One region of the Anaeromicrobium sediminis genome, then DNA from elsewhere that is predicted to be linked to it. Evidence: riboswitches for the same ligand, from Rfam matches in the RefSeq annotation. Region 1 holds a riboswitch; the other holds the start of a gene.

The links. Region 1 has a riboswitch for molybdenum cofactor ahead of CCE28_RS07955 (substrate-binding domain-containing protein). Riboswitches for the same ligand answer to the same signal wherever they lie in the genome.
Region 2: another riboswitch for molybdenum cofactor. It lies ahead of CCE28_RS20290 (molybdopterin-binding protein); the one in region 1 lies ahead of CCE28_RS07955 (substrate-binding domain-containing protein).

What each region holds. Positions count from the first base shown of each region.
Region 1 is NZ_NIBG01000005.1:125,801-134,234, reverse strand. It holds gene CCE28_RS07970 (efflux RND transporter periplasmic adaptor subunit) at 1-190, opposite strand, end outside; gene CCE28_RS07965 (efflux RND transporter permease subunit) at 177-3,461, opposite strand; gene CCE28_RS07960 (cache domain-containing protein) at 3,731-4,777, opposite strand; molybdenum cofactor riboswitch at 4,928-5,046, shown strand; gene CCE28_RS07955 (substrate-binding domain-containing protein) at 5,158-6,033, shown strand; gene CCE28_RS07950 (ABC transporter permease) at 6,098-6,787, shown strand; gene CCE28_RS07945 (ABC transporter ATP-binding protein) at 6,787-7,518, shown strand; gene CCE28_RS07940 (molybdopterin molybdotransferase MoeA) at 7,505-8,434, shown strand, end outside.
Region 2 is NZ_NIBG01000031.1:16,131-24,564, reverse strand. It holds gene CCE28_RS20305 (hypothetical protein) at 56-1,057, opposite strand; gene CCE28_RS20300 (metallophosphoesterase) at 1,070-1,687, opposite strand; gene CCE28_RS20295 (MogA/MoaB family molybdenum cofactor biosynthesis protein) at 1,812-2,303, opposite strand; molybdenum cofactor riboswitch at 2,547-2,682, shown strand; gene CCE28_RS20290 (molybdopterin-binding protein) at 2,839-3,858, shown strand; gene CCE28_RS20285 (molybdopterin molybdotransferase MoeA) at 3,873-5,081, shown strand; gene moaC (cyclic pyranopterin monophosphate synthase MoaC) at 5,097-5,579, shown strand; gene CCE28_RS20275 (ABC transporter permease) at 5,569-6,351, shown strand; gene CCE28_RS20270 (molybdenum cofactor guanylyltransferase) at 6,362-6,931, shown strand; gene mobB (molybdopterin-guanine dinucleotide biosynthesis protein B) at 6,935-7,429, shown strand; gene moaA (GTP 3',8-cyclase MoaA) at 7,444-8,415, shown strand; gene CCE28_RS20255 (MOSC domain-containing protein) at 8,421-8,434, shown strand, end outside.

The DNA of each region.
Region 1 (8,434 bases):
CTAAGGCAAATGTCTTTCCAAAGGAATTATATTCTTCTGTAACTGTAGACGTTCCTAATTCCATTACTTCCACTGGTACAACTTTCTTCTGAGCAACCTGTGCCGCTGCTTCTTTTTTTCCACAACCTGTGACACTAAATACTAATCCTATAGTTAATGCGATCATTGCACACATCTTAAGCTTCTTCATTTTCTACTCTCCCCTTTTTCTTATTTGACCTATATAGTTTAAATTCCTCTAATAAAGAATACACTATTGGAATTATTACTAAAGTCAATACAGTAGACGCAACTAATCCAAATATTAAGGCATAACCCATTTCTCCATATTCAGCATTCTTTATAGCTAGGGGTAATATTCCACCTATAGTAGTTATTGACGTTGCAAATACTGGCATAAATCTAGTCTTTCCTGCTTCCCTAATAGCATCTACTAGGCTGTGTCCACTATTTCTTAAATAGTTAGTGTAATCAACCAGTACTATAGCATCATTAACTGCTATACCTACAAGGGATACTAATCCCATAAATCCATACATACCAAAGTTATTGTTAGTTATTATAAGCCCCATCATTACTCCTATTACAGCTAATGGTACAGATGCTAATATTACTAATGGTTGAGATAGGGAGTTAAATTGTACTGCTAGTATGATAAATACTAGTAATACAGCTATCACTAAGTCTATGGCTAATTCTGTAAAGGATTCTTGTGTCTCCTGTGTTTCTCCACCATAAGATACGGTTACACCCTTTGGAAGAGGATAATCAGTTATTTCTTTTTTAAATTGTCTTATAACTTCTCCTGAAGTTATTCCTTCTACTTCACCCTCTACTGTTACTATTCTATCTAAATCATCATGTTCTATCTTAGATAAACCTATGTCTTCTTTTATACTTGCAACTGTAGTAAATGGTACTTTTTCACCCTTATTTGAAGTTATATATATCTTTTCTAAATCTCTTAAAGTTTTAAATTCATCCTTATAATTTTTTATCAGTATATCTGTCTCTTCATTGTTTTGTTTAAGCTCAGATACCTTTATCCCTTGAATTGTATTTCTTATCTGCATAGATACATCTGTTACACTCAATCCTAATGTGGCAGCCTTCTCCTTATTAACCTCTATTTGAAGCTCGGGTCTACCTCCTTCAAGAGTAGTAAATACTTCTTGGGTGCCTTTTATATTCTCTACAATGTTCTTAAAATCACTTGCCACTTTTTCAATGCTATCTAGGTCATCCCCTCTTAATTCAATACTAATAGGCTTACCAGTAGGCGGGCCATTTTGTTGCTTTTCTATAGTAATCTTAGCTCCTGGAATATCTATTATTTCATTCCTAACTTGTGCAGCAATTTCATTACTAGTTCTTTCTCTTTCATCTGATTCAACTAAGTTTACATCTATTTCAGCTTTATTAGAATCACTCCCTAAAGAACTTACAAAGTTATCTACTTCTTCGTATTTATATAATAAATCTTCTACGGTTTTAACTACTTCCCCAGTTTCCTCTAGAAGGTATCCTGGAGGTGTTTCTATCTTTATAGTAAATGTAGTACTATCAGTATCTGGTAATAGCTTAATCTTTAATAATCCCATAGGGATAGTTGATAAACTGGCTACAAATACGCCAAATGCACATGCTAATACTAAAATTCTCTTTTTCTTAGAACTTAATACACTGTCCATGAATTTTGAATATTTCTTGATTACAGCCATATCTTCATGGGAAGTATTTTCTTTCATTTTAAATCGCTTTATAAACATGGCCCCTGCAAATATAATTGCCAATACTACAGTTATTATGGCAATTTTTCCATCTATACTAAATGCATACATGGAAAGTATGAACACAAATACTACAGCTAATATATTATTTAATTTCTTTATCTTAGGACTAACTTTCTTTTCATCCTTCTTGTATTTACTTAATAACTTAGAACAAAGTACTGGAGTAATTACTAAGGACACTATAAATGATGAACCTATGGAAAACATTACAACTATGGGGATAACCTTCATAAACTGTCCCATGATTCCCCCCATCATAGCCATAGGTAAGAAAGCTGCCATGGTAGTTAAGGTAGATGCCATTACTGCTGGCGCCACCTGGTTTGTAGCAACTTTAGAAGCAGTCTTTACATCATATCCTTCATCCCTTATTCTATCTATATTCTCCATTATAACTATGGCATTATCCACAAGCATTCCTAAGGCTAAAATTAATGCCAGCACAGATACTCCATTAAAGGTCATGTCTGTATTTTTCATAAGAATAAAACTGCATAATAGGGATAACGGAATTACAAAGGATACTATTATAGACTCTCTAAGGCCTATGAACAGGAATAAAACTATGATTACTACTAATAATCCTGAAACAGCATTAGATACTACATCATTTAATGAGTCCTGTACATCAACAGCCTGATTATTAGCCACACTTACAAATACATCTGATGGATATAAAATTCCTTTTCCACCTTCAATTAAAGCTATAATCTCGTTACATGGTCCAATTATATCTCCATCGTCTTCCCTTTTGACTGATAATTTTATGGTATTAGTAGTCTCATTTTCATCAGACATGCCTCTTTCAAACATTTGAGCATAAGACTCCACATCTTCAAAAGTATCCTTGACCTCTGCCACATCTTTTAATTTCACTGGTACATTATCTTTAGTCATTATGACAGTGTTCTCTATTTCTTCTATTTCTTCAAAAGAACCAACAGTTCTTATATTGTAATTTGTATCATCTAACTCTATATCTCCACCTGGAAAATCTACATTAGAACTTGAAATAGCATTTTTTATGTCACCAGTAGTAAGGTTATAAGTTTTTAACTTACCTTCATCAATATATATGTGTATTTCCCTATCAAGTCCACCTGTTAAGTCTACTTCTTGTATTCCATCTATCTTTTCTATTTCATCTTTAATATCTTCTGCTATATTTTTTAAAGTAACTAAATCATAATCTCCACTTATATTTAATTTCATAATTGGTGATTTTCCTATGTCATATTTTCTAACTATAGGATCATCACTATCTTCTGGTAATTCACTTTTCATTTTTGATATTTCATTATTTATATCTTGTATTTTCTTATCTACATCTGTTCCAATTTCATATTCTATAGTTATACTAGACACACTATTTTGTGATGTGGAGGTAATCTCTTTTATATCCTCCAATCCATTTATTTTAGTTTCTATTTCATCTGTAATGAGGTTTTCTATCTCATTAGGTGATGCTCCCACATATGTAGTCATTATATTTACGTAGGGAAGTTCAATTTCAGGTGCTCTCTCTCTAGGTAATCCTATGTAGGCAGTTCCCCCTAGTAATAATAATCCTATTAATATTAAATAAACTACCCTATACCTTTCAACGAAAAAATTAGATATTTGACCTAAAATATTTATTTTATCATTTATTTCATTTTTATTGCTCAAATCCCCTTCACCGCCTTTATTTTTTTAACATATAACTGTCTATTATATATTAATCTATAAGGATTAAATAAGAAGAAACTAAATATTAATTTTTTATTAACTAATTATAAAAAACATATTAATAGGGAACTTTTTCTTAGCTCATTCGTCTAATAAATATCCACATATACAAGAGATCTCTAGCACACCAATCTAGCGCCCATACCATACTTTAAAGGGCTAATAGGTCTTTTGTATAAAAAAAGGATGTGAAAATTCACATCCTTTTTTTAAATTTCATATTCATCAATTATACTTGCCCTTTTTCTATTGTACTCTTCTTCCGTTATTGCATTATTTAACCTATAAGTTTTTAGTTTTTCTAGTTTCACTTTTAATTTATCATCCTTATGATCATTAATAAATGTTCCATAATCATTATTATCTTTAAATAAAAATTTAATGAGAATTGTACATAACAAGATAGTTACTAGTATTATAGATCCTATGATTATTATAAAAGTTTCTTTATCTACATTACTAAGGTCCTGTTCCCTAGCCATGAAAACTAATTTAAATCCTGATTTTAACGTTCTATAAACAACTATTTTATTTTCGTCATTAAATACATAGGATACTACTGCTGCATCAGAATCCATTACTTCATGAGCAAATTCTTCTTTTAAAATATCTCTTCCTATAACTTCTTTGTTTGGATGAATTAATATTTTCCCATTTCCATCTACTAAGAACATATATGAGGTTTCACCATTTTGAATATGCCTTAATATATCTTCCATATTATTTAATTTTATATCCATACCTATAATATTAGTACCCTTGGTCTTCATTGGTATACTTATGGTATGGATTATATTTGATCCTATAATATCTATATAAGTATCCTCATAGAAAGTATCTCTCTCTACCAAGGCTCCCTTGTACCAAACTCTACCAGTAGGATCATAACCTTCTGGTAACGGATCTCCTGAAGATAGATACATGTCTTTATCTTCATTCCCCAAATATAATTCTTCTATTTCTTCATATATCTTTTTATAAGATCTTAGGCTATTTATTATATTATTTCTATCTTTATTTTCTATATAATAGATTAAATCCTCATTGTTACTTATACTTTCTAATAAATTTTTCTTTTCTACTATTTTATCATCTATCCTATTTGCCACTTGTTCAACTAGAGCATTTATATCATCTATTCTAGAACCATACACCCTTTCTTCCATTACTTTATAAGATATAGTTCCTATTAATAAGTTTGATGTAAAAATTATAATAATTAAAGTTAAACACAGGACTAATTTTCTTCCTCTCACTTTATTATCCCCCCTTATTTCATGCACCTTTTATAGTTCTTTAAATTTCTACATATTCCTTTATTTTTTGTATGTATATCCTAATTAAATCCAGGTCATATCCAAATATTGTTAATAAATTATAATTGTGTTATAATTTAGTAAATTCTAAAAATTTTATTTTTCCGAGTCAAAAATTCTAAGGTACAGACTAAGAATTTTTGACCTATAGGTACAAAGAGAAATCCTTGTGCCTCCCATGGTTGGAAAGGAAATTAACTCTATAATGTTTAATTAAGCATTCCTTTTCTAATTTTGGAATGTTTTTTTATTGGCCCAATCCTTTTAAAGGATTTGGCATTATTATTTTTTTAAGTTACTAATTTACGAGGGGGATAATCATGAACGTAAAAAAAATCTTATCTTTAACACTATGTATTTTTTTAATCTTTACAATGTTAACAGGCTGTGGAAAAAAGGAGGAACCTGCTTCCCAAGAAACTAGCGCACCAGCTCCTGTAGAAGAAAAAGCTTCCATAATATTGGCAACTACTACTAGTACAGAAAATAGTGGACTACTTGATAACATACTTCCAGATTTTACAGAAAAAGCTGGAATAGATGTGAAAGTAGTAGCTGTAGGTACAGGAAAAGCACTTCAAATGGGTAGAGATGGAGAAGCTGATGTGCTTTTAGTTCATGCTAAAAGTTCTGAAGAAAAATTTGTTAGTGAAGGTCATGGAGTAAATAGAAGTGATGTTATGTACAACGATTTTATCATAATTGGGCCTAAAGACGATCCTGCAAAGTTAAAGGAAAAATGTCCTAATGATGTTATAGGTGCTCTAAAAAATATTATGGATTCTGAATCTAAATTCGTATCTAGGGGAGATGACTCTGGTACTCATAAAAAAGAAAAAAAATTCTGGACTGAAGCTAGTGTGGAACCGAGTGGTGATTGGTATGTATCTGCTGGTAAGGGTATGGGAGATGTAATCCAAATGACAAACGAACTTCAAGGATACACTATGAGTGACAGGGCTACATATCTATCTATGAAGGACAAATTAGATTTAGAGATATTAGTAGAAGGTGATTCTAAGTTATTTAATCAATATGGTGTAATTCCAGTAAATCCAGATAAAAATGAGAAAATAAATAAGGCTGGTGCTGATGAATTCGTTAAATGGATTTTAAGTGAAGAAACTCAAAAATTAATCGGAGAATTTGGTAAAGAAAAGTTTGGACAACCACTATTTATTCCAAATGCTAAATAATTAATTAAACTATAGGACGATTATTTAATAATCGTCCTATTACCACCTATAAAAGGAGGAACCTATGTCATACATATTAGATGGATTTAAAGAAGCTATAAATCTTCTTTTATCCTTAAACACAGAAATATATTCAATAATTTTATTGTCCATATATGTATCTATCTCATCCACAATAATATCAGCTTTAATTGGTATTCCTGCTGGTTTTTATATGGGTCTTAAAAATTTCAGATTTAAAAAAACAATCACAAGAATCATATATACGTGTATGTCCCTACCTCCCGTTGTAGTAGGTCTTTTAGTTGCCATATTAATTTCAAGGAGAGGTCCTTTAGGTGAATATGAACTTCTTTTTACATCCACTGCTATGATTAGTGCTCAAACTTTATTAGTCACTCCTATTATTATAGGTATAGTATTTAATAGTACTAAAGAAAGGGGTCCTGCAATACTAGAAGTATGCAAAACCCTAGGTGGTACTCCCCTAGACACATTGATTCTTCTTTTTAGAGAAATGAAAAAGACCATACTTGTGAGTATAGTAACAGGTTTTGGAAGGGCCATATCGGAAGTTGGGGCAGTAATGATAGTAGGAGGAAATATAAAAAATCATACTAGGGTTATGACTAGTTTTATAGCTATGAATAACAGTATGGGTAATTATTCCATGTCCATAGCCATGGGACTAGTACTTCTTTCCATATCCTTTTTTACTAACTCTATTTTATACAATATGACAGGTGATAGATAATGAATATAACTATGGAAAACTTATATAAAATCTATAATAATAAAAAAGTTCTAGATATAGGTAATTTAACCTTTGAAAAAAATAAAATATACGGCATAGTAGGCCCAAATGGCGCTGGAAAGAGCACTCTATTAAAAATCATTGCTTCTTTAGAAAAACCTACTGAAGGCATAATACTTTATGAAAGTTCTCCCATCTCTTCTGAAAATCTAAAAGGTATGACTTATGTTAGTCAAAATCCTTATTTACTAGATCGAAGTTGTTTTAATAATATATCCTATCCCCTACAAATTAGGAAGATGGATAATAAAACTATTGAAGATAGAGTCTTAACTATTATGAAAGATTTTAAAATAGAGTATTTAAAGGAACAAATGGCTACCAAATTGTCTGCAGGAGAAGGACAAAAGGTAGCATTAGCCCGTGCTTTAGTATTTAAACCAGAACTTTTGTTACTAGATGAACCTACCGCAAACATGGACCCTAGTTCCATAGAGATGGTAGAACATATTTTATTAAACAAAATCAAACCTCTAGGCACTACAATCATCATAATTACCCACAACATAGGACAGGCCAAACGAATATGTGATGAAATAGTTTATATAGAGGATGGTATTATTTACGAAAAGGAGGAAAACAATAATTTTTTTAGGACTGATAATTTGAAAACTAGAAAGTTTTTATCACTAGAATATACTGATATGGGGTGGAAATATGGAAATGTTTAAAGTAACAAAGGTATGTGAAGTAAAAGAAATTATGGACCAAAACTTTTCAAGTTACGATCTTCCTTCAGAAACTATAGATATATTAAATGCTCAAGGAAGAATACTTAGCAAGGATATTTACGCGCTCGAAAATGTACCTCATTTCAGGAGATCCACAGTGGACGGTTATGCAGTAGTATCTGCTGATACCTTTGGAGCAAGTGAAACTTTACCTGCTTTTATAAACCTGATAGGTGATGCTCATATGGGAGAACATAACCAATCCCACCTATGCTCAGACAAGTGTATGTATGTGCCTACAGGTGGTATGTTGCCTGAAGGTGCTGATGCTGTTGTAATGATAGAATACGTAGAAAAATTTCAAGATGAAATAGCCATACATAAATCTGTAGCTCCTAAAGAAAATGTTATGGATATTGGGGATGATATAAAACAAGATCAATTACTCTTTACGAGAGGAACTAAAATAAAAGCCCATCATTTAGGTGTATTAGCATCCGTAGGTATAACTGACGTGGATGTTTTTGTTAAACCTAAAATATGTATATTATCAACAGGAGACGAGCTCATAGATCCAAAGGAAGACCTTAAGCCTGGTGTTATTAGAGATATAAATACCTATACCCTATCAGGCCTATGTACAGAACTCGGATGTGACGTCATAGAAAAAAAAGTAGTAAAAGATGATTTTAATAACTTAAAGGATACATTAAAGTCTTTTATAGATAAAAGTGATTTAGTACTTCTCTCTGGTGGAAGTTCTGTAGGAACTAAAGATATGACTCCAGATGTGATAAATGCTCTAGGCTCTCCAGGAGTTTTAATCCATGGAATTGCCATGAAACCAGGTAAACCAACTATCATAGCAAAGATAAATAATAAGGCCGTATTAGGTCTTCCAGGCCAGCCCGCTTCT
Region 2 (8,434 bases), on a different contig from region 1:
ATATGATTATAATATATATAAAGACTTCTAGCTTTAAGCTAGAAGTCTTTTAGTTTTAATAAGTATTTTTTAATATTTCCTTCTCGTATTGGAATAAAACATCCCTATCATTTTCCTTTAATTTATCTAAAATCTTTTCTCTAAACTTTTTACTCAAATCGGTTTTTTTCTTAATTTCCTTAGTTCTAAGTTCATCCCAATGAACTTTTTTTCTTTTATAGAATAGGTCTAGGTCTATTATACGTTTTCCATCTTCTAAATATTCTAAACCAAGAAGTATTTTTTTTATGTACTCTGGTGGATAGAAGGTTACTAACCTAACTCGATATATACCTACAGTATAAAAAATAGTAGCTGCATCTGTACCCCAAGATTCTCCTAATACTAAGCCTAATTCTAAATTTTCTATTATATGAAGAAGCCTTTCGTAGTGTAACTTATATTGTCCATAAGAATCGTATATTTTTATAGTAAGTTCATACCAATCCTTATTCCCCATTCCAATATTTAAATATTTTAAGGACTTTTTATGTAGGCTCTTTAATATATGATTAAAGTTTCCCTTAACATATACGGCTTTGTCATATATATTAGATAAACTAACAGGACTAGATAAGTTTTCCTTTGTAAAGGAAATAACTACTCCATTAGTATGGGCTTCCATAATTTCATCAAAAGTTCCAATGATTCCCTTGTAGTCATTAGAAATACTTTCTATAGTTTTCTCCACATCTCCTAAATATTTCATCATTATTATTTTAGGAGCAATTCTTAAACTTGCAATGAGATGACTCTTATTATGGCTGATGATGGTACTTAGGACCTTTTCAATATCTTTAGGAATTAATAATATATAATCTACATCAGCTACTGTAACAACATCCTTCATTTTAGTGGTTAAAAATGCGATAGAAGAGTTATCGTCAGCTAGTGTGGACGCCGTATCCCTATCGTATGGAACTCCTCTTAAATCATCCTTTAGAAAGTGAGAAAGTTTCTTTAAATTATTAGTTTCAATTACTAATGTCTTTGGACCACTTCTAACTATTGAAAGCATATATGTCCCCCCTTAAAAACCTATTCTAGACCTCCTCATTCTAATGTCATCAGTTCCGTATGGATAGGATAAAATGTGAACGTCTAGAGTGTTTAAATTGATAATATTTATTCCCGTTATACCATTTAAAAATATATGACCATTTTTTTCATGAGTTTTTATTTCTACACTGTGACCAAATAAATTAAAAGTTGTTGGATTTAAAGCCACCCTCTTAGGAAAATGGCCTATATTCATACTAATACCTCGTATATTAACTTTAGAACAAGAATCTATTAAGATTGACCTATTACAAAGATTTTGTACAACTTCTTTTTTATCGTGATTTCCTAACCCTATATAAACTTCCAAAGCTTTGGATGATTCTAGTATGTTAATCAATTTAGGAAGAGAAGAAGAATAGGAAGCTATTTTAGATGGATAAATTTCTAATTTAATATTGTCTACCAAATCACCTGTATGAACTATATAAGTTGGATTGATCTCATGGATTAATCTTTTAATAGGTCCATAGAGGATAGTAGGAGTATCTGAAATGTGTAATAATATTGGATCATTAATATGTAATATGTATTTAGGTATGTATATATTACCGATAATGTGACTAAATATTTTTTTTATATTTACCATGAAAAAACCCCATTAATCTTATTTTGTTAGTGAAATTATTAAATAATTTATTACCATATTACACAAAAAAATCAAAATTAAACAAAAGGAAAGTATTCAAAAGCATAGAGTATAATTTTTTTACTTACTTTCTAGCACATTCACCAGTTTTTCCAAGGAGTATTTCTATGCCATGATGAATAGAATCTATAATGTATTCTAAAGATTCTTTTACAGCCTTAGGACTTCCAGGTAAGTTTATTATTAAAGTGTTGTTTCTAATACCTGAGGTGGCACGAGATAACATAGCTCTCTTTGTTATGGATAAACTATAATATCTAATTGCCTCGCTAATACCAGGAGTTTTTCTTGTGATAACTGTCTCTGTAGCTTCAGGAGTAATATCCCTTTGACTAAAACCAGTACCACCAGTGGTTAATATTAAATTTAAGTTTAAATCATCACTCATATGTATCATTTCATTTGATAACTTGTCTAATTCATCAGGTAAAACTATGTATTTCTTAACTTCATATCCCTTTGCTTCTACAATTTCCCTAATAACTTTGCCGCTTAAATCTTCCCTTTCACCAGCAGCGCCCTTATCACTGCATGTTATTATACCTACACTAAACATTAAATCGCTCCTTTCTATTTTAATGGTTTTATTTTATATTTTTTTAGGATTTTAGTAAACATATAATGGAAAAGTTTTAATTTGAAAATTTTATTTACCTTTTTTAGACTATTTATGAGTATAATTATATTAGTTGACTGAAAAAAATCTGAGTGCTAGTATTAGGAAAGGAATAAATTAGGAAAAATATTAATATATTATATGGACAAGTAATATTCAATTGTGTATATAAACTAAACGATAAATAAATATGTTCTCCGAGCCATATATTCCTAAGGATATAACTATGGAAATATGGCCTGAACCTAGAGTTCACAGGGTTTATTTGGAAACGAATAGGCCTCCTACTTCTTTGGAAAGGAGAATAAGGTCTTATTTAGTATGCCCTTATTGTCTTTTTGCCAATAAGGGATTTTTATATTTATATGGAAAACTACTTATGATAAGTAGGTAGAGGCAAATTTATTTATCAGTTTAAGAAATAGCCATAATAATAAAATATACTTAAAATAGAACCTAAATGGAGGGGAAGATTATGAAAAAGATTTCTGTTCATGAAGCAGTGGGACATGTATTATGTCATGACATAACTCAAATTATACCAGGGAAAATAAAAGACAGAGCTTTTAAAAAGGGACATGTGGTGAGGGAAGAGGATATTCCTGTGTTATTATCCCTAGGTAAGGACAACTTATATGTGTGGGAAAATAAAGAAGGATATCTTCACGAAGATGATGCTGCACAGAGATTATCTAAAATGAGTGCAGGTGCAGGTATTGATTTTAGTGAAGTAAAAGAGGGAAAAATAAATTTTATAGCTAAATATGATGGTTTACTTAAAATAGATACTAATATGTTATATGAAGTTAACAAATTAGAAGAAATAATGTTAGCAACAAGACATAATAATACTCCTGTGAAAAAAGGAGATAAGCTAGCAGGTACGAGGGTGATTCCTCTAGTTATAGATGAGAAAAAAATAATAGAAGCAGAAAGTATTGCTAAAAATACTTTTATAGAAGTAGTGCCTTATAAAAAGTTAAAGGTGGGAGTAGTTACTACAGGAAATGAAGTTTATTATGGAAGAATTGAAGATAAATTTGGTCCTGTTATAAAGGAAAAAATAGAATCTTACGGTTCAGAAGTTATAGAACAAAGGATAGTAAATGATGATAGTGATGTTATAGCTAAAAATATAGAAGAACTTATGGATAAGGGAGCAGATATGATCGTTTGTACAGGTGGTATGTCTGTAGATCCTGATGATACTACACCTACGGGAATTAAGAAAGTAGGGGGAGAAATCATATCTTATGGAGCACCAGTACTTCCAGGAGCAATGTTTTTAATATCATACAAGGGAGATACTCCTATTTTAGGATTACCAGGATGTGTCATGTATGCTAAAACTACTGTATTTGATTTAGTATTACCTAGAGTCTTAATAGGAGAAAGAATTAAAAAGGAAGATTTAGCTGCATATGGCCACGGTGGTTTATGTCTTGAATGTGACGTATGTACTTATCCTGCATGTAGCTTTGGTAAGGGGTGGTAGTTTAAGTGTTACAAATGATTAAGTTAGAAGAAGGCCAATCTATTATAAGTGAGTATATAAAAACATTGGACGAAGAAGTAATAAACTTAATAGATTCCCATGAAAGGGTATTAGCAGAGGATATATATGCACCAATAAATCAGCCGCCTTTTCATAGATCCCCCCTTGATGGATATGCTCTACAAGGAGAAGATTCTAAAGGCGCTACTATTGAAAGTCCTGTAACTTTAAAAGTAATAGATGAGATATTTGCGGGAGAATATACACAAAAGGTTGTAAAAAAGGGTGAAGCTGTAAGAATAATGACAGGAGCGCCCATACCAGAAGGGGCTGATTGTGTCATTAGACAAGAGGATACGGATGAAGGAGAGTCCCTTGCTAATATATATAAAGAATTAAAGGCCTTTGATAACTATTGTTATGAAGGTGAAGATATTAAAAAGGGAACTTTAATTATTAAAAAGGGTTCATTTTTAAATCATATAAAAATAGGTGTATTAGCTAGCCTTGGAATAGATAAAGTAAAAGTGTATAAAAGGCCTAAAGTAGGACTTTTAACTACAGGAGACGAACTAATAGAAGTAGGACAAAGTTTAAGTACAGGTAAAATATATAATAGCAATTTATATACTTTATCCATGAGATTAAAGGAATTATATACAGAACCTATAATATTAAATATAGGGAAAGATTGCCAGGAAGAAATAGAAAGAGAAATTAAAAACTCATTAGATAAGGTAGATTTACTAATTACTACTGGTGGAGCATCTGTTGGAAAAAAGGACTTAATTAAAATAGTCTTAGAAAAAATGGGAGCAAATATTTTATTTTGGAAAATAGATATAAAACCTGGTACTCACGTGTTATGTAGTGAATTAGACAAAAAGCTTATAATAAGTTTATCAGGAAATCCAGCAGCTGCTAGTATTACCTTTGAAGTACTAGTTAGGGATTATATAAGTAAGCTTACTAATATTAATAACATATCTTTAAATAGAAAAACAGCTTACTTTAATGATGAATTCAATAAAGAGAGTATAAGAAGAAGATTTCTAAGGGGCATATGTACAGAGACCAAAGAAAAAACTTTAGTAGATTTAAGTAATGGAACTCAATCATCAGGAGTTTTAAGTTCATCCTTAAATTGTAATTGTCTAATAGATATACCAGCAGGAACAAAGGGTCTTAAAAAGGGAGAAAAAGTGGAAATAATCTTATTATAGAAAGAGGGATTTAAGGTGGAAAATAAGTTGACTCATTTTGATAAAGAAGGAAAAGCCATAATGGTAGATGTGAGTGAAAAGGAAGATACTTCACGAGAAGCTACTGCAAAGGGAAAAGTTATTATGAAAAAAGAAACACTAAATCTAATCAAAAATGGAGAAATGGGAAAGGGTGATGTATTAGGTGTGGCTAGAGTAGCTGGAATAATGGCTGCAAAGCAAACTCATAACATTATTCCCATGTGTCATCCTCTTATGATAACTAAAAGTCAAGTTGACTTTAGTATAATTGAAGAAGAAAATGCCATAGAAGTTATAGGTATAGTTAAAACTACTGGTAAAACAGGCGTTGAAATGGAGGCACTAACAGCCGTATCAGCAGCGGCCCTTACCATATACGATATGTGTAAAGCAGTAGATAAGAAAATGACCATATGTGATGTTCATCTATATAAGAAGACTGGTGGTAAAAGTGGAAATTTCATTCATGAAAAGTAAATTAATAAAAATACTATTGATTCTATGTTTTTTAATAACTATTACTTTCATACTTAGTCCTATTTTAATACTATTTGTTACCTATATTAAAAGGGGAATACAGGAAGTGAATAATCCCTTAGTAATAGATGCTATAAAAGTGAGTTTTAAAAGCACTAGTATTTCTCTTATTATAATAATTATATTAGGTATTCCTAGTGCCTATATTTTAGCCAGAGAAAATTTCTATGGGAAAAAAATTATAGACACTTTGCTAGAATTACCCTTAGTACTGCCACCAGCTGTATCAGGCCTATTACTTTTAATAACCTTTGGTAGAAATGGTTATATAGGAAAAGAATTATATAAATTTGGCGTAAAATTACCATTTACCTTTTGGGCTGTAGTTGTAGCTCAAATATTTGTGGCTCTACCCCTTTTTATTAAAACTGTAAAGTCAGGAATACTAAAGGTGGACAGGGATTTAGAGTTAGCAGCAGCAACTTTAGGAGATAAGCCTTGGCAAGTTTTTATGAGAATTACTTTACCTTTATCCTATGTATCTATCATAACAGGAGGGATTTTAGCCTGGGCAAGGGCATTAGCTGAATTTGGAGCAACCATAATGTTTGCAGGAAATTTAATGGGTAGAACCCAAACTCTACCTTTGGCCATATATAGTGCCATGGAAAAGGGAACAGATTTATCTTTATCCATTGCTGTAATACTAGTTTTCTTATCATTATTAGTATTGTTTATAGTAAAGTTTGGATTTAAAAAATATATGACTTAAAGGTGATTTTATGATAAAAAAGGGAGCCGTAATTTTAGCAGGTGGACAAAGTAGAAGAATGAACTATGAAGACAAAGCCTTTTTAAAAATAGGAAATATGACTTTTGTGGAAAAAATCTTAAATGAAACTTGTGATTATGAGGAACGTATAATAATTTCTAATAATCCACTAAACTACAAAGACATGAATGTTCCTGTTTTTTCAGATATTTTAGAAAGTCAAGGGCCACTGGCGGGAATACATGTGGGACTCAAGAATTCTAAACATGAGCGTAACTTGGTAGTACCCTGTGACATGCCAAATTTGAATAGGGACTTTTTAAATTTCCTAGGAAATATTGAGGAGGACTATGATGCTCTAGTACCTATAATAGGTTCATATGAACAACCCTTATGTGCCATATATAAAAAGAGCATAATATATAAAATAGAAGAGTGTATAAAAAATAGGATATATAAAGTTAAAGAACTTTATAGGGATATATCAGTTAAATATGTTCAGGTACCGAAGAAATATGAGAGTATTTTTATAAATGTAAATACTCCTAGTGAGTACAAACGCTTTTTAAAGGGGGACTAAAAAATGAGTACACCAATTGTATGTGTAGTTGGGAAATCTAATGTGGGAAAAACTACTTTAGTAGAAAAGTTGTTGAGAGAATTAAAAAAGAGAGATTATAAGGTTGGGACGATTAAGCATGATGTTCATGGATTTGATGTGGACAAACCGGGAAAGGATACTTGGAAACATGCCCAAGCAGGAGCTGATTCTGTAATAATATCTTCACCCTATAGAGTTGCAATGATAAAGAAGGTAGAAAAGGAATGGACATTAGACGAATTAATAAAGCTTCACCATGACATGGATCTAATCATATGTGAAGGGTTTAAAAGAAGTAATAAACCTAAGATAGAAATAGTTAGACGTGAACGTTCTACAGAAAATATTTGTTCTCCAGAAGAATTGTTAGCTATAGCCAGTGATATGGATATTAAAGTAGAAGGAGTTACTACTTATGGTATTAATGATGCTGTTGGATTAGTTGATTTAATAGTTGAGAAGATTATTAAAAGATAGGAAGAGTGAATGCCATGTTAGATAAAATGGGTAGACAAATTGAATACTTGAGAGTATCTGTAACAGATAGATGCAATTTAAGATGCGTCTATTGTATGCCAGAGGGTGGTATAGAACAGGTTACTCATGATGAGATACTGTCTTTTGATGAATTATATAGAGTAATTAAAGAAACTACTTATTTAGGAATTAAAAAAGTGAGAATAACAGGTGGGGAACCTCTTGTGAGAAAGGGTATTATTTCTTTTATTAAAAAAGTAAAAGAAATAAAGGGGATAGAAGAAGTATGCCTTACTACTAATGGAATACTATTAGCAGATTATATGGATCAGTTGTATGAAGCTGGGCTCGATAGGATAAACATAAGTCTAGACACTTTTAATTGCGATAGATATAAGAGCATAACTAGAAGGGATGGGCTTGATAAAGTACTAAAGGCAATAGAGTTAGGTGTAGAGAAGGGCTTTAAAAGGATAAAAGTAAATACTGTAATAATAAAAGAATTAAACTACGAAGAAATTGAAGACTTTGTAAATCTAGCAGAAGAATATGATATAGATGTACGATTTATAGAATTAATGCCCATTGGTGAGGCGAAAGGTTATACACCTACTTCCAATGATGAAATAAAGGGAATAATAAAAATGCATAGAAAACTATATCCTGTTTATAGTAAAAAAGGGTCAGGTCCTGCTAAGTACTATAAGACTAATGGTTCTAAGGGCAGAATAGGATTTATTAGTGCTATGAGCCATGAATTTTGTCAGGAGTGCAATAGAATACGAATTACTCCCGAAGGTTTTTTAAAGCTATGTCTACACTCTAATAAAGGAATTGATTTAAAAGAATTACTTAGGAACAATATAGATGATTATGAATTGAGGCATATAATAAAAGATGCAGTAGAAAACAAGCCAGATAGACACCACTTTAATGAAAATAGTGAAGATGAAGACAATAGACTGATGTCTCAAATAGGAGGGTGAAAATAATGGGAAAAATAAT